4 regions of the Halioglobus sp. Uisw_031 genome follow, and region 2 is predicted to be linked to each of the others. Evidence: predicted binding sites of a transcription regulator. Region 2 holds the regulator's gene; each other region holds the start of a gene.
The links. The regulator sigma-54, encoded in region 2, starts transcription at its own class of promoters, with help from an activator protein. The targets are predictions, from matches to a motif close to TGGCACANNNNTTGCNNT.
Positions count from the first base shown of each region.

Region 1: ABXT62_RS06850 (VPLPA-CTERM sorting domain-containing protein) is a predicted target of sigma-54. The motif match lies at 2,410-2,427, and genes of this name have one in related genera.
Region 3: ABXT62_RS10040 (VPLPA-CTERM sorting domain-containing protein) is a predicted target of sigma-54. The motif match lies at 2,204-2,221, and genes of this name have one in related genera.
Region 4: glnL (nitrogen regulation protein NR(II)) is a predicted target of sigma-54. The motif match lies at 1,483-1,500, and genes of this name have one in related genera.

Region 1 covers NZ_CP159826.1:1,496,600-1,501,641, forward strand. The annotation lists gene ABXT62_RS06835 (MFS transporter) at 1-571, opposite strand, end outside; gene ABXT62_RS06840 (hypothetical protein) at 863-1,075, opposite strand; gene ABXT62_RS06845 (pyridoxamine 5'-phosphate oxidase family protein) at 1,122-1,568, shown strand; gene ABXT62_RS06850 (VPLPA-CTERM sorting domain-containing protein) at 1,717-2,274, opposite strand; gene ABXT62_RS06855 (thrombospondin type 3 repeat-containing protein) at 2,795-5,042, shown strand, end outside.
Region 2 covers NZ_CP159826.1:816,159-821,200, forward strand. The annotation lists gene mgtE (magnesium transporter) at 1-277, opposite strand, end outside; gene ABXT62_RS03815 (HPr family phosphocarrier protein) at 377-646, opposite strand; gene rapZ (RNase adapter RapZ) at 659-1,513, opposite strand; gene ptsN (PTS IIA-like nitrogen regulatory protein PtsN) at 1,527-1,985, opposite strand; gene hpf (ribosome hibernation-promoting factor, HPF/YfiA family) at 1,996-2,283, opposite strand; gene ABXT62_RS03835 (RNA polymerase factor sigma-54) at 2,357-3,868, opposite strand; gene lptB (LPS export ABC transporter ATP-binding protein) at 4,090-4,815, opposite strand; gene lptA (lipopolysaccharide transport periplasmic protein LptA) at 4,793-5,042, opposite strand, start outside.
Region 3 covers NZ_CP159826.1:2,206,241-2,211,282, forward strand. The annotation lists gene ABXT62_RS10030 (calcium:proton antiporter) at 1-892, opposite strand, end outside; gene ABXT62_RS10035 (DUF5715 family protein) at 934-1,857, opposite strand; gene ABXT62_RS10040 (VPLPA-CTERM sorting domain-containing protein) at 2,278-2,649, shown strand; gene ABXT62_RS10045 (MaoC family dehydratase N-terminal domain-containing protein) at 3,087-3,659, shown strand; gene ABXT62_RS10050 (acyl-CoA dehydrogenase family protein) at 3,716-4,831, shown strand; gene ABXT62_RS10055 (MaoC family dehydratase) at 4,828-5,042, shown strand, end outside.
Region 4 covers NZ_CP159826.1:140,997-146,038, forward strand. The annotation lists gene glnG (nitrogen regulation protein NR(I)) at 1-336, opposite strand, end outside; gene glnL (nitrogen regulation protein NR(II)) at 329-1,393, opposite strand; gene ABXT62_RS00635 (DUF4124 domain-containing protein) at 1,694-2,239, opposite strand; gene glnA (glutamate--ammonia ligase) at 2,392-3,798, opposite strand; gene typA (translational GTPase TypA) at 4,395-5,042, shown strand, end outside.

The sequences.
Region 1 (5,042 bases), 680 kb from region 2:
CGAAGCCTGCGATCGCGCAGGTTAACACTGGCGCACGCCAGCCAAAGGATTCAGCCATGACACTGAGAGGGTATTGTGCCGTTGAGGCGCCTAGAGTGCCCATAGCGACGGTTAAGCCCGGAATGATGCCGTGGCGGTGCGGAGGGAACCAAACCATCGCCAGATAGATAACGCCCAAGTACGCGACTGCGCTGCCCAATCCCTGCAGGAACCGCCCGATACCCATGGCTACGATGCTGTCGGAAGAGGCGAGAATGAGGCATCCCAGCGCAACGAAAATTGCCGCAGGAGCGACGACGAATCGCGTTCCAAAACGGTCTAATAGTCGGCCAACGACGAGTTGTGCCGGAGCATAGGCGAGAAAATACATGCTCATAGACAGGCCGAATGCGCCCTCGCTCGCGCCGGTAACCTCGAGAATATCTTTCTTAAGCACGCCAGGGGCAACTCGAGCAAAAAACTCGTAAAAGTAGAAAAGCGCCGCTACTAGGAAAAAAAGCCAGGGGCGTATCCCGCTGCGAGCGGCCTGGGCCTCGTTGCGAACGGCATTGCTAACCTGATGGTCGGTCATCGTGACGTGGAGCCGGTATTGCGCAATAAGCGCGAGGAAAGTGCACAATCGCAGCCAAAAATATGTTTCGGTAGACAGGTTGTCAATTCATGCAACATCGGTGATGACCTTTCCTCATGAGCACCTCTCTAAAAAGCAATTGACGCTATCGACGGCACATATTCTATGCCAGTACGACTGCGAAGAAATCGTCATGCTGTATTGCGTGATTCGATTTCTTTATTATCGATAAGAACCTCACAACTCTCAGTATAAGAAGTATTAACGGGTTGTCGAGGGTAATTTTTTCTCCTAATCCAGTGGCTCGGGGGAAAAGCTTATTTTGCCCTTAGCGATAATGGTTGATGCATCATCACCTGGGTCGACATTGGTAATAGTCATTACGGCATCAGTCTGCCGTTTTTCTAGGGTTAGTCCTTCGTCGGCTTCATGACGTGCGTTAAAAGAAGTGTGTGCAAATGCCAGTGGCGCAAAAGCTATAAGAATTTTTATTTCAATTCCCAAGTACCGTTTATACTTTTTATACTGGGCATATTTGTTAAGCTAGGGTATGTCCGACATTAACCCCGCTATCCGCCGTGTTCGCTCTCTTGCTGAAAGTGAAATCACGACGTTACTGAGCAACCTTGCCAGCCCTGTGCGGCTGGCATCGCAGTCGCCGAACGGCTTCCCGCTGATTTCCACACTGTGGGCTATCTACGAAGACGGTATTTTTTGGTGTATCACGCAACACCGCACGTTGTTGCGCCGCAATCTGGCGGCCAACCCGCGCTGCGCGTTTGAGATCGCGCTCGACGGTCAGCGCTTTAAGCTGTTGCGTGGCCAGGGGCTTGCATCGCTCGATCTCGCAGACGGTGGACGTATGACCGAATGCATAATCAACCGTTATTTAACCGATCCGAACGGACCGATTGCTACCGGCATGCGCAAGCAGGTCCTCACTGAATATGCCATTGCTATCCGGCCGCGGTGGGTGCGCGGGCAGGGCACGCGATGAAGATTGAGGGGGTTCTAGCCGTGCTCTGAAGAGGTCTAATGTCTGGGCATCTTGCTGGATGGCAACTCGATCACCAACGCGAATACAGTCTCGGCAATCACAGGCAATAAAAAGCCCCGACATGCGGGGCTGTAGACAAGGGCTACGTCTACGCTTTTTTGCGTCGAGCTATCCCAAATAATCCGAGTATCGCTGAACCGAACAGCCAAGCTGCGGCGGGGATAGGCACTGCTGATGGGGGCTCAACCAAAACGTTAATCTCTCCTGTTGCAGCGCTGTCGTCCTGATACCACCATGCTGCATATTTATCGACCTCTGCTTCGGCATAGACATCATAGCTAGTGCCAATGGCCAACCAAGAAACATCGAATGTACGATTGACTGCTTTAGCTGCCTCTTCTGCACTGGTAACCGCGAAATTGAAGGCCCACAACTCAGTATCCGAGAAATACCCGTCATTGTCATAGACCCACAATTCGACCTCATCACCTGCGTTCAGGACATGGTCGACTTCTGTGATAGCAACGGTTAGGGTCCCCCAGACAGCATCGAGACCTTCAGTAATGGTATCGGATATAGTCAGCGTAATCGTCAGATCATCATCAGTGTCACTGACAGTGGCTGCCTGTGCCGACACAGCAAGTAAAGAACACAATAGGGTCGCTGCAATAGCCAAGCCAAAATTTCGTAATTTGAATCTATTCATAGTGGAGACTCCACGTGATTAATTCTTCTTATATATTTAGCCCTTCGGGTTTTCACTCAACGGTTGAGAGAACGCTCAAAATGCTCAAGTTGTACCCAAATGTCACAACCGACTAGTGAATACGTAATTGATGTAACTGCAAATGACATGCCAAATAATAGAAAATGTAATGTTTTCAATGATTAAAGCCAATATGGCCTTTTCGCAATACGCCCAAGTGTAAAATATCCTGACACGTAAAGCGGGTCAGGAGAGCAACGCCTTGGAAGGTTTTCTAGGGTAAGTGAAGCATTAGTACTCTCAAGCCACTGAATTATATGTATTATTTTGAATTCGAGGGGGCACTCGTATCGCTTCTCATGCGACCGTTTCGAGTGTAAAATATCTTTACACCGTCATTGCCAAGAGCAGCCGGCCGATAGTATCGTGATCAGGCGTATACAGGGTTGACCATGCATTAAATGGGCCGCGCTTGGATGCGGCGGGAAATAAAGAAAATAAAGAAAATAAAGGAAATACCATGCCAGCCACAAAAGCCACAAAAGCTAATGTTAGGAGCATAATGACCCTGATGCGTCGATCTGCGACGTGTTTCGTGTTGCTGTTCAGCGCGATATTGACAGTGGTGCCGACGATGGCCGTGGCGGCGGTGGATTTCATCACCTTCGAGGCTGGCCCGGTCAGGCCGGTGGCACTGACCCCCGACGGTAACACACTGCTGGCGGTCAACACGCCAGACAACCACCTTGAAATCTTCTCTATCACGGACGGAGCGCTGACCAAAACCGCATCGGTGCCTGTAGGTATGGAGCCGGTTTCCGTGGTGGCGCGTAACAATAGCGAAGTATGGGTTGTCAATTTTCTTTCCGACAGTGTGAGCATTGTTGATCTTACCGTCAACCCACCGCAAGTCGTGCGCACACTGCTGGTAGGCGATGAGCCACGAGATATTCAGTTTGCCGGCACAGGCGACATTGACCGAGCATTTATTGCCACTTCACACAGAGGCCAGCACCGTGAGCATCCCTCAATTGCTACTGTGCCGGGTGCGGGTGATCCCGGACTTCTCACCCCGAGTATAGGGCGTCTAGACGTTTGGGTGTTTGACGCTAACAATCCAGGTCCGTCAGTCGGTGGGAACCCCATCGAAATACTCAGTTTTTATTCAGATAGTCCCCGGCCGCTAGTGGTAACGCCGGATCGGACTACCGTCTACGTCGCGGCTTTTTTCTCCGGCAACCAGACCGCCGTTGTCGGCGCAGGTCAGGTTCAGAGCAATGCACCGGGGCCGAGCACCGACGCAGATGGTGTGCCGCGTCCTTCTGTTGGCGCTATCGTAAACTTTAATGGCTCGGCGTGGCTTGATGCCGATGGGACGGATTGGAGTAGTTTTGTCAATTACGATCTTCCCGATTTAGACGTATTCGCTTTCAACGCCAACACCTTAGATACCGTTGCGGAATATAAAAGTGTCGGCACCTTAAATTTTAATATGGCCATTAACCCTGTGACGAACAAGGTCTATGTGAGCAACACTGATGCACATAACGAAATCATTTTTGAGGGCCCCGGCATTCACGGCGGCAGTACCGTTCAGGGGCAGGCCTATAAAAGCCGCATCACGGTAATCAATCCTGCTAATGGTGGCGTGAGTCCCAAGCACCTTAATCAACACATTGATTACAGTATGCTGCATACAGATGATGACGCGGACCATGCCGCTATCGAGGCACAGAAAGCTCATAGTCTTGCGACACCGCTGGAGATGGTGGTGTCCAGTGATGGCGCGACAATATACATGGCGGCCTATGGTTCTGCGAAAGTGGCGGTGTTTAATGCGGCGGACATAGAGGATGTAAACTTTGCGACAAATTTCGATCCCACGGCGAAAAGCGCTGACTACATCTCTACCGGGGGTGGGCCTGCCGGTATAGCCCTCGATGAAAATAATAATCAGCTGTACGTGTTAACTCGATTCGCAAACCAGATTGAGATTATTGACTTGACGAATAATAGCATTGTTGCGACGCATTCCCTGCACAACCCCGAGCCACAATCCGTAGTCGATGGACGTCAGTTTTTGTACGACGCTAATGCAACCTCGGGTAATGGTGAAATGAATTGCGCCAGCTGCCACCCCTTTGGCGAATGGGACAAGTTGGTCTGGAATTTGGGTGACCCTGACCATGCGATTGCGATAAACACGAATAATGCTTCTCCCGCTCTACCGCTGCCTATTGACGAGTTCATTCATGCCATGAAAGGCCCCATGGCAACGCAGTCGCTGCAGGGGCTGGCCGTTGCGGGTGGAATGCATTGGCGTGCCGATCGGGGCAGTGGTCAGGCTGGTCTGGATCCGTGTAGTGAGCCAACCGGAGCGGACTGCTCGGAGGCACTCCAGTTTTTAAACTTTATTGGCGCTTTTGAGGGTCTTTCGGGTATGTGGGGTACGATCACCATGAGTGAAATGGTCGCGTTTAAAGATTTTGCGCTGCAGATTACCATCCCGCCGGGGCCAGTTCGTGCCTTGGACAACTCTTTGAATGCCGCGCAGCAAGATGGTGCGAATCGATTCCTCCTTTCTAATATGGACGGCCCGGCGTCCTGTGAAGGTTGTCATGAACTCGACCCTGCACAAGGATTTTTTGGCACTAGTGGTGACCAAACGTTTGAGGGAGAGCCTCAGACCTTTAAGGTTCCCACGATGCGTAATATGTATAAAAAGGTCGGTAAGTTCGGGCACTCAACAACCTTGAATTCCGACACCA
Region 2 (5,042 bases):
CTTCGGTTAGCTGAGCAACTTCCGTCGCATCCATTTGGCCGAGAAACTGTGCCCGCAGGTCGTCGCCCATTTCACTCAGTATTTCACCTTCACGGTCAACCTCCACCATTTGCCACAGAATATGTCGGAACTTGGGTGGGGAAGATTCGAGAAGGTGTGCGACGTCGGCCGGAAGCAGTCCATTCAGCATTCTTTGCACATCGACAAAGGTTCCGCTGTTCAGCGCAGCGGACAGTTTGTCGAGGGTTTTTTGGGCTGCTACTTGACCTTGAATCATTTCACCTCCCAGATAAACCCTTTATGCCAGCGTGACTGTGCAGTGGATTATCCGGAAAAGTTACCCGCGCAACAACGTGATTAGTTACGGATTGATAGTTTACTCGGCTTCGTCAAAGCAATTTTCGATGAGAGTCTGCAGGGCAGCGAGAGCGTTTTCTTCATCACTGCCTTCAATCTCAATATCCAATACAGTACCTTTGCCTGCAGCGAGCATCATGACAGACATGATACTCTTGCCATCGATCAATTGACCGTCCTTCCCCGTCTGTATACGACTGGAAAACGATGTAGTGCATGCCACGAATTTTGCTGCCGCCCTTGCGTGCAAACCGAGTTTGTTAGTAATTGTCAGTTGGGTTTGTATCACAATTTATTCTGCCTACTGTAGTTCTCGGTGTCTTATATTTATTGCCGGCAACTGCCCTTTGTAGTGTTGGAATAGTCGCTCGGCCAAATATACTGAGCGATGTTGCCCGCCGGTACAACCAAAGGTGATATTCATATAGCTACGATTACCTTCACGATAACGCGGCAGCCAGTTGTCCAGATAGTGGCAAATATCCTGAAACAGCTCCTCTGTCATAGGCAGGCTTTCGAGAAACGATTGCACTTCGGAGTCTAGCCCACTCTTGAGTCGCAACTCTTTTACCCAGTGGGGATTGGGTAACATTCTTACATCGAACACGAGGTCTGCGTCGGCAGGTACTCCGCGCTTGAAGCCAAAAGACTGTAACAGTATCGCCATGCTCCCAACACTGCTCCCCAGCAGCCGTTGCTTGATAGCATCACGCAGGTCATAAACGGTCATGTGGCTGGTGTCCAACACCAGGGATGCGCAGTCGTAAATGGGCTCGAGGAGTTCTCGTTCTTTATCGATCGCCTCTGCCAGCGGAATAAATTCCGTGCTAAGCGGGTGTCGGCGTCGCGTTTCACTAAAACGCTGGAGCAGGTTAATTTCCTGAGCGTCCAGAAACAGCACTTGGGTTTCCACCGATAGTGGAAGTGAGTGAATAATCGCTTTGAATTTCCGCAGATCTTTCCACTCATTACGAGCATCAATACAGACCGCTATACCCTGAAAAAAGCTGAACTCGTCACCGCCGATTTTCTCAATCAGCGCGGGCAGAAGCGATATCGGGAGGTTGTCAATACAGTAGAAACCCTCGTCCTCTAACTGGTTCAATGCAGTACTCTTTCCCGAGCCGGAGCGTCCACTGATGATAATTAATTGCATAGGATACTGTTGCTCAATCCGCGCCGCTGCAGGCGACCTCATAGAGGGTGCTGCTATCTCTGGCGGCGCGCAACCGTCCACAGAATTGCTGCTGATTAAATAAGCGTGCGATATTTGCGAGTATATCTAGATGCTGCTGACGAGCTTCTTCTGGCACGAGCAGCACGAATAGCAGGTCTACTGGCTGATCATCCGGCGCATCAAAGGGGATCGGTTTTTCCAGTGAGAGCAGGGCGCCTAATGGCTGAGTACAATTACCGACACGGCAATGCGGTATTGCGATGCCCTGACCCAAGCCCGTGCTGCCCAGTTTTTCCCGCGTGATAAGATGGTTTAGGATGTTGTCGTAGTGCAGCAAAGGTTCATTTGCACACACTAATTCCGCTATCGTTTCAAACAGTCTTTTCTTGCTGGGTCCATGTGCGTGACAGACGGTGCGCTCTGGCGTTAGTATTTGGCTTAAAAGGTGCATAGCTTCGTCTTTAGTGTCCTCGGTGTTTTTGCTTGTGTTTGATCAATTGACGATCCAGCTTGTCAGCTAGAGCATCGATGGCGGCATACATGTCATCCGAATCCGCATGAGCGAACAGGTCGCCACCCGCTATGTGTATAGTGGCCTCAGCTTTTTGCACCATTTTCTCGATAGTGAGAATGACATGGGTCTTCGTGGTCTGGTCAAAATGACGCTGCAGGCGCTCGAATTTGTTCTCCACGTACTCCCTCAGAGGGGTGGTTATTTCGAGATGATGACCAGTGATTGTCAGTTGCATATAGTGCTGCTCCGCTTTGTGGGGTTGACATTGGCGACGCAACTAAGCGTTGCCAGATAAGAATACTTTCAGTCTAGACTAACCGTTTACGCTCGTTGGATGGAGCGATAAACAGTTTTTCTCGGTACTTGGTGATAGTTCGACGAGCAACTTCAATGCCCTGTGCATGCATCAATAGCGTAATTTTGTTATCGCTCAGCGGTTTACGTGGATTTTCTGCCGCGACTAGTTTTTTCATTAGAGCCTGAATGGCTGTTGATGAACATTCGCCACCTGAAGACGTCGCCACATGGCTGGAGAAGAAATATTTCAGCTCAAAAATACCCCGTGGGGTATGCATGTACTTGTTGGTGGTAGCTCTAGAGATAGTAGACTCGTGCATTTCGATGGCCTCGGCTATATCGTGCAGCACCAAGGGCTTCATGGCCTCCGTGCCATACTCAAGAAAATTTCGCTGGCGTTCAACAATTTTGCTAGCAACCTTAATGAGTGTTTCATTGCGGCTTTGCAGGCTTTTAAGGAACCAACGTGCTTCTTGCAGATTATCCCGTAAATAGGTGTTGTCTACACTGGTATCACCCCGCGTCACTAAATTAGCGTAGTGGGTATTGATGCGCAGCTTGGGGATGATGTCCGGGTTGAGTCCGACCAGCCAGCGGCCATTCTTTTTGCTGACATAGACATCTGGCACAACGTACTCAATATCCTTTGGCACTGCTGTGTGCCCGGGGTTGGGGTCCAGCGATTGAATGAGAGCGAGCACCGCTTTGAGTTCTTGCTCCTCGAGTCGCATGCGCCGCTGAATCTGTTCGTAGTCTGTGGCGGCTAGTTGGTCCAGATAGCGATTCACTATCTGTTTGGCCTGTGGCAACCAGGCAGTGGCAGGCGGCAACTGGTTTAGCTGAATTTGCAGGCACTCCTGAAGGCCGCTAGCGCATATGCCGGAAGGTTCAAATTGTTGCAGGCGGTGAAGGACGGCAACCACCTCTTCAATGTCGATATCCAGATCGTGAGTCAAGGAATCGTAGATGTCTTCCACGCTCAATGTGAGGCGCCCATTGTCATCCGTAGCGTCAATAATGCACAGGGCAATTAGGCGGTCAGTGTCAGATAGTCTCGTGAGGCTAAGTTGCCACAGTAGTTGTTCGCGCAGTGATTCACTGGCGACTTTGCGTCCGGCTATGTCGTCATCGAAACCCTCATCGTCTTGTGGCGACTGAGCGGGAGCCGAAGAAGACGGCAGCAGGTCCTCCCATTGCACGTCAACGGGCAGCTCATCAGGCATGGTCGTTAGTTCATGTGTCTCCCAGTCCGACCTCTCGTTCTGATTGTCGTTGGCTGTGTGCTCCAGGTTCTGCAGGGGGCCGTCACTTCCTTCGGCGCTCGATTCCTGTGGTTGATCATCCTCGAGATCAAACAGATCATCCTCAGACTCAGACTCCTCTAAAAGTGGGTTGCTATCCAGAGCCTGCTGTATCTCTTGCTGCAGATCCAGGGTAGACAGCTGCAATAAGCGGATGGCTTGCTGCAGCTGCGGAGTTATCCTCAGCTGTTGGCTCAGTTTTAGTTGTAGTGACTGCTTCATTAGAAGGTCTCTAGCACCCTTATTTTGCGGGCCTATCAGTCTGTATGGTAAAGGCTAAGGCTCCCAGTGTAGCGCTGGCCGCCGTTGCGTGGCAACTAGTTGGCCCGATAATTGCTTGTTTTTTGATTCATGGAGCACGATTTTTGGGCGCAGTGGCCGCAGTCTGGTTCTACGACAAGACGTTATGGGAACTGTGAGTCGGTGTTGGAGTTCCGCAGCGGCTACATGCGGAACTGTTCTCCCAGATAGACTTTGCGGACGTGTTCATTGTTTAGCACGTCTTCAGGCGTCCCAGAGGCGATGATGCAACCCTCGCCAACGATATAAGCTTTTTCACAGATATCCAGCGTGTCACGCACGTTGTGGTCGGTGATAAGGACACCGATACCTCTGTCACGCAGGTGATTAATAATCTCTTTGATATCGATGACTGAGATAGGGTCTACACCTGCGAAAGGCTCATCAAGCATAATAAAATCGGGCTCTGTGGCCAGCGCACGGGCAATTTCAATGCGTCGCCGCTCGCCACCTGACAGGGATTGACCGAGACTTTCGCGCAGATGTTGGACATGAAATTCCTCCAGCAATTCATCCCTTCGAGCCAAGCGTTGCTTTTTGTCGAGATCCGAACGCGTTTCCAGTATAGCCAAAATGTTGTCGCCTACAGTGAGTCGTCTGAATATCGAGGCCTCCTGCGGCAGATAGCCGATGCCGCGACGTGCCCGCTCATGCATGGTGAGTGAGGTGATATCCATGCCATCTATACTAATATCGCCTCGGTCAGCAGAGATGATTCCGATGATCATGTAAAAGCAAGTGGTTTTACCCGCACCGTTCGGTCCTAGAAGGCCTACGATCTGTCCACTGTCTAACGATAGTGAGACATCGTGTATCACTTCCCTTCCGCGGTAAGCCTTGGCCAGGTTATTCGCTCGTAGTTCTGCCACTGCCGCTCTCTTCTAATTGCTCTGTTGCCGGTGGAGCGGACATTTCCGCTGATGGCTGTTCCTCTGGCGTTTTTTTGTCTTCCGTGGTTTGCACGCTGGGCGGAATGACGACCACAACCTTGTTACCTGTGCGCGTTTGATCGGACTGCGCAGTGATTAATTGCTTCTTCATTAAGTAATCAATGGAATCCCCGTCCACAACAGATCCGTCCTGTTCGATATGGGCG
Region 3 (5,042 bases), 1.4 Mb from region 2:
TTGAGCGCTGCACTCGATTATCAACCGCCGATTTAAGCGCCGCCAACCCCTCTGGCGCCAGCACAAGAAGTGCGATGATAACGCCCCCAAGTGCGACTGGCGCGCTAAACACCATCACCTGGTAGTCAATAATTTTTGCCATACTCTTAGACAGTAGAACAATCGGCAGCATGTTGGCGAGAAGAAACACGACATGGAAACCGACCGACCTCACTACAATATCACCATGATCGTGGACATCCTCAGCTGACTCTCCCGGGCCAACAAAGAACCCTCGGTGACGAAGCGTCTGCATGATTAGGAAGGCGCCGTAAAGCCCCGCTGATGCGGCTAGGGCAAACACCATCTGCGCAACGGAGTATGTGCCCAGCGCACTGGATACCGTAAAGTTAGGAAGAATCAGGCTGAGGACGGCCAGTGGTATCAATACCACGAGAAAGGTATTGGCGCCCTGCAGGTTATGCGCCTGCTCCACATGAGGAAGCCCGCCAAACAGTAACGAGAGTCCGACGAGTCCATTGAGGGCTATCATTAAAACAGCGAACATCATGTCCCTGCCCAGCCCCGGGTTCTGATCCCCGTTAAGCATAACGGCCGAGATCATAACTACCTCGATACTAATCACCGAAAGCGTCAGAATAAGCGTGCCGTAAGGTTCGCCCAGTTTGACCGCCAAACAATCGGCATGGTGTACAACGCCAAACGACAACCACAGCATGACCGGAAACAGCCAACCGAATAATAACAACGGGGTAGTCCAACCCGACAGTTGGGACAGCCATCCGCCACCCAGCACTAGGAATATGACCAGCGTGATCAGGCCTACAATAAGTCCTGACTCCCGCCTGATAATTTCCACCGGGGCGTAAGGCTGCGATTTTTCCATTGTCATATAGGCCGATTTCCAGTCTAACGACGGTGAAAGCGCTATTTCTAGCCCTTAGAAATTTTCAGCACTTGGCCGATCTTAAGGAAATCATTGATCCGACCGTTTGTTCGGCGCAAGTGTTGAACACTGGTGCCGTAGCGAATAGCAATATCCCAAAGCGTATCACCACGATTAACACGATACGTCATTTCATTGCTCGCGAGACTATCTGGCCTGCCGACATCGCTCGCCACTGAGTTTGTATCCGGTAACTGTAGCTTCTGGCCAATCTTAATCAGATTTGAGCTTAACCCATTTACCGCACGCAGTTGCGCCACACGGACGCCGGTACGGATAGAGATATCCGATAGCGTGTCACCCCGCCGGACTACATAGCCTTGACCATTAGCTCCACCTTGCAGAGATCTAGACATCCCTGCCAACCTTGTTTCATAGCGTTCGACAAATACGGCAACATGGTAATGGGGAGGACGTCGTTCGCGGGTAACATCAATAACGCGATCTTTCTCTAGGGCAAGCAACGTTTTTTGGAGCCAAGAATGACACTTCTGCTCCCTTGGCACTCTCAAATCAATTGCCATGCCCGCTGGATGCACAGATTTTGCAGCAGAGTTGGCTGGCTGGCGATCCTTAGGTCTCAGCAAACTGGTTACGGTGAGCTTCTCGCCACAGGCTCTGTGATATTGCGCGCTGAGACGATCCAAAAATACTTTTGCTCCAGGAACCACATAAGGGAATGAGACGTCATGTAACACCAACTGGTTATCTGCATTCACTCTGACCAGTCGGCCACTGTTGACTAGCCCTCGGACCGAACCTGAATTCTTTACGAAGGTATACCCGTAGGCATGAGCAGCGCGGTATTGATTCTCGATTGACGTCGGAGAACCCTTAAGAGTCTGTGCCTGCGCCAAACTGCCGCCCAGCAACGAAAAAAGCATAAGCGCAGTGGCGATCAGATTTTTCACTTTGTTCCCCCACGTAAACACTGATTCAAATGGTAACGCCAAGCATCTACGACGCGCTTGATCTAAGTTAGAACCCAATACTCCCGTGAATTGTCACGATTGTCCAGTATCTTATTGTATTTATTACTAATAAAATTATTTTAGAGACATCTTAGATAACCTTCTCGGACGTTTCCTGCCTGAACACCAAGGGAAAACTGAAAAAAGCTGCTTTATAAGCGATAAATTTAGCCTAACCTGCTCGCCAATTACTCATTTTCGGTCTATGGTGGAGGACTGGGATGCAATTTTATGCTCTAACTTTTGATTTTAAAGTCGTGAAAGCTTTTGATTGCTTACAGCAAGGCGTCATAGCCATTGCCTTATATGCCCTCCAAATAAAAAAAACAGCGTGCATGAGTCATCGCTGATGAGTCTAAAATGAGCATGAAAGCAGCAAAACATCTCGTCAAAATTATAGCGGCATTCGCATTGATCGTCCTTGGGGCTGTATCCCTCAATGCAGCAGCGGCTGTGATCAATCCCGCGACAGGGGACGCTGAGTTTGGGGGCAGTCTTGCACAGACACGCGGCAACGTGATGGACATTGATATACGTGTTGACGAGCCGACTGCTGAAGGAAGACTGGCGAATGAGGGCTCTGCGAGTGACTCAGATCTACTTGGGCAAGTGCTCGATTCTGATATTGTCAGTACATCGGTAGTTCCGCTTCCCGCAGCAGCATGGATGTTTGGAGCTGCGCTGTTCGGATTATTGAGCATCGCCAGGCGCAGGCAGACAAACAAATCTTGAAGTACACGTGTCGCGAAGGTGGCGGCAGGATTGGCATCCTAACTTGATTATATAATCCTCATCTAAACAACATATCGTCTTTCTGATTGTCTTCGTCTGTATAGTCTCCTGTGACGGGTTAAAGATGCCGACGTTTACGACACTCCCGACGTTACCGCGAACCATGCGGCCCGTAAAGTCTACCAATCGCGGCTCTGCGCGCCTACTCTAGCTCGAACTCGGAGGCTCCCAGTGGCGGCCTAGTTATGATGAAAACCGTGTAACCCTGTTGCAGGCCGGCGGTTGTCCTGATATATTTTTTAAGGTTGGAACCTACCCTCTTACCACCTTATACATTGAAGGCGTGAACATTTAACAACCCGCAGTAGTAAGCATTGCGTGATGTCCGTGTAGAAATCATGGCGGACGGCGCAAGTAAATTGTTCGGAGAAAACAAGTTGAGCAGACCAGTGGAATCTCTTAGCGAAGCAGAACTCTATGAAATTGCAGCTCTCGAAGAAAAATTGCGATCGTGCGTGGGCGCCAAAGCGGGCCCTTTTCTAGCCTGGGACAGCGTTAATCGTGCAATGATTCGCCATTGGTGCGAAGCGATGGGAGACAATAACCCCGCGTATAGTGATCCTGCTGTGGCGGCCGTTATGGGTACGCCAGCGGGCGCCGTAATCGCCCCGCCCACAATGATGCAGGCATGGACGATGACAGGATTTGGCGGACAGCATCCTCCGGGGTCTGATACACGTGAGCAAAATCCTGCCATGCGACACTTTGCAGAACATGGTTACCTAGCGGTAGTTGCAACCAACTGCGAACAAGAGTATGCGCAGCCGATTTGTGAAGGCGATAAGCTTAGCGGCTACTCAACGATTGAGTTTGTCTCCGAGCGCAAGACAACCGCATTGGGCGTGGGCTATTTTGTCACCCAACTTACTGAATATAGAAATCAACACGATGAGGTGGTTGGCACCATGCGTTTCCGCATCTTGAAATATAAACCTCTTTTGCCGCTTTAGAACCACTCGAACGACCGCCAACTGAAGAAAGCAGATTATAACAGAGCACAGGCCTTATGGATTTTAAAAAAACAGAAACGCACCATTCGATGGAAGCACTATCCCAAAATATTTTTCGTGACCAGGTATCTGACGCTTATCACAAGTTAGATCAAGCCAGGACTGAAGGCTTCGATGCTGATCTTTGGCGTGTGCTGGCTGACGCAGGACTGCTCGGCGCTATTGTCGGCGAGGATTTCGGCGGTAGCGGTTTGAACTTTTTAGAGGCCAGTACGTTACTTGAAGCCCAAGGCGCTGTACTGGCAAAGCTTCCACTTTGGCAGAGTATTGTTGCCGCGCAGGCGATAGAAAAATTTGGATCAATGCAGAACAAACAGTCGCTTCTGCCTGCTTTTTCTGCGGGTGACTCACACCTTACAATTGCTGTCGCTGAAGCTACAGGAAATGGGCTAAACAGCATACTCTCTCTTAACGATGATAAAGTATCAGGCTGCGTGAATAACGTCGCATTTGCAAAAGATGCAGCAGCAATTCTATTACCTTTGAAAACTGAGCGTGGTCATGTACTTTACCTGCTAGACCTGAATCAAGACATCGTAACGGTCGCACTACAGATCGCCAGCAATAACGAGTCACATTATCAGTTAACTTTTCATGACATGTCGATTGATCCAAGACGAATCATTGGGCCCTCTTCAAGCTTGGATATGCTGGAGTGGGTGCTACAGCGAAGTTATGTCGCAATAGCCACTTTACAATTAGGTGTGGTTGAAGAAGCGATTAAGCGCACCGCCCTTTACGTAAGTGAACGCCATCAATTTAATAAGCCGCTAGCCAGCTTTCAGGCCGTTAGTCATCGAGCTGCCAATGGTTATATAGACTACTCATCCCTACGCGCTTGTGTTTGGCTTGCAGCATATAAAATCAGTAGCGGCCAAGACGCAACCACCGAATCGCGCACAGCAAAGTGGTGGGCGTGCGAAGCTGGCCATAGAATAGGCCATACGGCACAGCATTTGCATGGCGGCATGGGAGCAGACATTGACTATCCTATACATCGCTATTTTCTGTGGGCAAAACAGCTCGAATATACTTTAGGCGGAGCGCAAGAGCAGTTGGCGCAGCTTGGAAAAAAATTAGCTGATGACGATGGCCTAGGGATTGCCGTATGAATAATGTTGACTTTAGCACCGTCCGGGTGGGTGATCGACTGCCAGAATTAAACATCGATATCACCGCGAAGTTAATTACAGGTGGGGCCATTGCATCCCGTGATTATCAGAATGTTCATCACGATCAAGATGCTGCTCGAGAGCTTGGGTCACCTAACATTTTCATGAATATATTAACTACTAACGGTTTTGTCGGTCGCTATGTTACCGA
Region 4 (5,042 bases), 680 kb from region 2:
CACCTCGTCTAGGTCGAAGGGTTTGGGAAGGTATTCAAACGCACCCTTTTGGTAGGAGGCAACAGCACTCTCCAGGTCTGAGTGAGCAGTGGTAATGATAACCGGCAGATCGGGGTAGCTTTCGCCGAGGAGAGACAATAGCGTAAGTCCATCTGTTCCGGGCATGCGGATATCGCTGATGATCACATCCGGTTGTTGCGAGGCGATTTCCCGCAGCAGTGCATCTGCATCCTCAAAGCACCTGTTTGCAATGCCTGCCTTGTTGAGGGCACGCTCCAGCACCCAGCGGATCGAACTGTCGTCGTCTGCAATCCAGACTTCTGTGGGGTTAGGCATCGCGTGTATCCATGGGTAAGTAAAAGGTAAATCGGGTTTCCCCGGGGCGGCTATCACATTCAAGTGCGCCCCCGTGAAGAGAAATGATGGACTGGGCAATGGATAACCCTAGACCGGTGCCATCGGCGCGGCCAGTCACCATGGGGGCGAACACGGCAGGCATGAGATCTGCGGGTATTCCCGGGCCGTTATCAATGATGTCTATACGGCAAACCAGCCGATGTAGCTTTGCGCCCACGGTGAACTGCCGCTGTGAGCGACTGCGCAGGATGATCTCGCATTGATCGAGGTTTGGCGCGGCCGCTTGTAGCGCGTTGCGCATGATATTGAGCACCGCTTGAATCAGCTGTGCTCTATCGCAGGGAAACTCGGGCAGGCTAGGGTCATAGTCGCGTTTAATGACGACCTGATTGCCAGACTCGGCCGTAATCAGGTTGCGCACATGTTCCATAATTTCGTGGATATTGAGTGGCTGAACATCCAATTGTCGGTTGGGGCCTAGCAATCGATCGACGAGATCACGCAAGCGGTCAGCCTCGCGGATAATAACGTCTGTGTACTCGGCTAACGCCGCGTTGGGTAATTCCTTGGCCAGCAACTGGGCTGCTCCGCGCACGCCGCCTAATGGGTTTTTGATTTCATGGGCCAGACCACGAATGATCGCTCGGCTGGTTTCCTGGGCGTGTTGTGCGCTCTCATCCCTGCTGATTTTCAGTAAACGGTCAACGGCCGTCAGCTCAACCACCAATCTGAATGGGCCTTCACCATCGACAATAGGCGTGATGATGATATCGACACGCACTTCCTGTCCAGAGACTAATACCAGAGAAACACCGCGGCTGGCCTGTGGGGTATTATTGGATAGCGCCTGTTTCAGCTTCTGCAGCCAGTCTGCGGAGTGCAATATCAGGCTCCCGGCGTGTTGCCCAATACAGCGCGCCTCTGATGTTTCCAGCAAGGCCTGTCCGGCGGCGTTGAGCGCGACGATCTGTAGATTCGCGTCCAGCGCTACGATACCCGTACTGATACTGTCCAGTAGTTCCCGAATGTGTCTCATCCTTGCCTCACGGTTGGGTCGGCTCTCGCTTGTTCAAGTGGTCAACGCTGACGCGGAAGTCTTTGCGCGTTCCCCCTCTCTCTACCGTGCTAGCAAAAATTGGGCCAGAATGACGCAGCAGTGGGTGAAAAGGGAGTAAATGTCCGAGTATTGTGCCGGCAGTAAAGGTAAGCGCTCATATCGGTGGTGTAGTGAGCGATTTAGACGCCTGAGAATTATTCGGGTAGGTATCGAGAAACGCCTGCCGGGCACTTTACGCACCATAATGGTGCGCTTATGGTCAGGCGCTGTCCAGCACTTTCACTTTTTGTTACGGTTCCGCCTAATGCTAGAAATTCGAACGACAAAAACGCGCACGGCGGGCGAGATGGCTAATATCGCCCCGGAGCCGTCAATGACTGCCGCAGTAAGATCCTGCTGGCCGGGAAAGACATTGGTGAGCTCCCATGTGGTCGCGCGCTGCGGCTCACCCTGGGGCGTGCCGTTGATGAATAACTGCAGGCGCTCACTCACTCCCAGCTCAGCGCTGACAATGGTGCTGACGGAGAAGTTACCGGGCCCTGCGGGTATGGTGGTTTCGTTAGCCGGCGCTGAGATAGACACAGAGTAAGCCGGAGTCTCCCGCTGCTCTTTTCCTGCGGTATTGTCCGGTACAGGGATAAACAGCGCCTGTGGAGCTGGCGTGGTGTTGATCTGCGGGATGTCGACTTGTTGTGAAGGACTGCTATCGGGCGGCGGTGTGTCTGTGAATACGGCATTCCCGCGCGCGTCCGTTGTGCGGTAAATGGTGTCGGCAACACCGCACATGGGCATTAGCAGCAGGAGGGCAAAGAGAAATTGGGGCATGAATATCGCCTTACAGGATTCCTAACGTCTTTACCGTAGCAGAAATCTTAAGCCCAGCAGAGGTTTTATCGGCATAAATTGTGATTCCGAGCGCCATAATCAGGCAAAAAAAAGCCCGCCGAAGCGGGCCTATTCCGTGTGCCGGTTAGGCGTTATACGGAGTAATACATTTCGAACTCGATAGGGTGAGTCGTCATGTTGAGGCGCTGGATTTCGCCTTCCTTGAGCTCAATGAATGCATCGATCATGTCGTCGGAGAACACACCACCTTTGGTCAGGAATTCACGGTCAGCATCGAGTGCCGCCAAGGCCATTTCAAAGCTGGAGGCAACAGTCGGAATAGCCTTTGCCTCTTCGGCGGGCAGGTCGTAAAGATCTTTGTCGGCAGGGTCGCCGGGGTGGATCTTATTCTGGATGCCGTCCAGGCCAGCCATCAACATAGCGGCGAATGCCAGATAAGGGTTGGCGGTTGGATCCGGGAAGCGGATTTCAATGCGCTTGCCCTTGGGGTTGGCTTCGTACGGGATGCGGATAGACGCGGAGCGGTTGCGGGCCGAGTAGGCCAGCATTACCGGAGCTTCGAAGCCAGGCACCAGACGTTTGTAGGAGTTCGTAGACGCGTTCGCGAAAGCATTCAGTGCGCGCGCATGCTTGATGATACCTCCAATGTAAAACAAGGCAGTCTCTGACAGGCCAGCATAGCCGTCGCCAGCAAAGATGTTTTCACCGTCCTTGCCGATGGATTGATGCACATGCATGCCGGAACCATTATCACCGACAATTGGCTTGGGCATAAAGGTGGCTGTTTTGCCGTAGGCGTGAGCCACATTATGCACGCAATATTTCAGCACTTGCACTTCATCGGCCTTTTTCACCAGCGTGCTGAACCGCACACCGATTTCACATTGTCCTGCAGTAGCCACTTCGTGGTGATGCACTTCGATATCCAGCCCCATTTGCTCCATGGCGGTACACATGGCGCCACGAATATCGTGCAGGGAGTCGACCGGTGGCACGGGGAAATAGCCTCCTTTAACGCCTGGACGGTGGCCAGTATTGCCTTCCTCAAAATTGTGGTTGGAGCACCAGGCCGCTTCTTCTGAGTGGATTTTGACACTGCAGCCGCTCATGTCGACATGCCACTTGATGTCATCGAAAACGAAGAACTCTGGTTCAGGGCCAAAGAAAGCGGTATCGCCGATACCGGTGGACGTCAGATAGTCTTCTGCGCGCTTGGCAACGGAGCGTGGATCGCGGTCGTAGCCCAGCATAGTGGTAGGCTCAGCGACGTTACAGCGCAAGATTACGGTGGCATCGTCGGTGAAGGGATCCAGCACCGATGTGCTGTCGTCAGGCATTAGCACCATGTCAGAATCGTTTATGCCTTTCCAGCCGGCGATAGACGAGCCATCAAACATCTTGCCCCCATCGAAGAAGTCCTCAGACACTTCCTTGGAAGGAACGGTCACGTGCTGCTCCTTGCCGTGGGTGTCAGTGAAGCGCAGGTCTACCCAGCGGACTTCGTTTTCTGTGATGAGTTTCAGGGTTTGCTTTGACATCTTGTTTTCTCCATAGGGTAGTAATTGATTCGGCCTTGCCGATAGCGTTTTTTCTTGACGCCAGACAAGCCGGTTGCACAGGTAGCATCAGCAGTCTTAACAGAAGCAAGAGCCATGCCATAAAGGGTGCTTGAGGTAACGCACTGAAATCTAAAGAATTTATATCACCCACCACACTAACAAAGCCAATATGCACCATAAAAAAGCGTTTTTCGCTCTATTTTGGTGCAATTACTAACGCTGCGAACGTGTGATCGCTTCACAAGGTGGTCGGAGCGAAGCCAGTAAAATACCAGCTCCGAACAGAGGGAATGTTTATGGCCTCTATACAATTCGTTGTCAAGTATTTCTCTGAAATGATGATGAAAAGAGCCTGTTGTGCCTTTAACGGTGCAAATTGATACGCAAGCATGCAGCATCAATAAGGCTCAATATTGTAGGGTGACGCTGGTAAAGCGCCGCAACACCACCCCCCGCGGTTGACCCTACTAGCACTACATTAGTATACAAATCACACAAGTCCTAGCATGCAGTTGCTTTGCTATGGGTTATACTCCGCGCGTTTTTAAGCCACCCCGCCGTCCAGAGGTAATCCCTTGATCGAGAAACTTCGCAATATCGCCATTATTGCCCACGTAGACCATGGCAAAACCACCCTTGTGGATTGTCTGCTGCAGCAATCGGGTACGCTCGATCGTCGCTCCGCGGGAGCCGAGCGTGTGATGGACTCCAACGATCAGGAGCGCGAGCGGGGTATTACCATTCTGGCCAAAAATACGGCCATCGAATGGGACGGCTACCGCATCAATATCGTTGATACCCCCGGTCATGCCGATTTTGGTGGCGAGGTTGAGCGGGTGTTGTCTATGGTCGATTCAGTCTTACTACTGGTTGATGCAGTGGATGGCCCGATGCCGCAAACCCGATTTGTGACGTCCAAGGCATTTGAACAGGGCCTAAACCCGATTGTAGTGGTCAATAAAGTGGATCGCCCGGGTGCGCGCCCCGACTGGGTGGTTGACCAGGTATTCGATCTGTTCGACAGGCTGGGGGCGACAGACGAGCAGCTGGACTTTCCGATAATCTACACCTCCGCTATTCAGGGTATAGCGGGCCTGGACCATGAGGAGATGGGTGTGGACATGCAGCCTCTGTTCCAAACGGTCATCGACAAAGTGCCTGCACCACTGGTCAACTCTGATGGCCCACTGCAAATGCAGATCAGTGCACTGGATTACAATAGT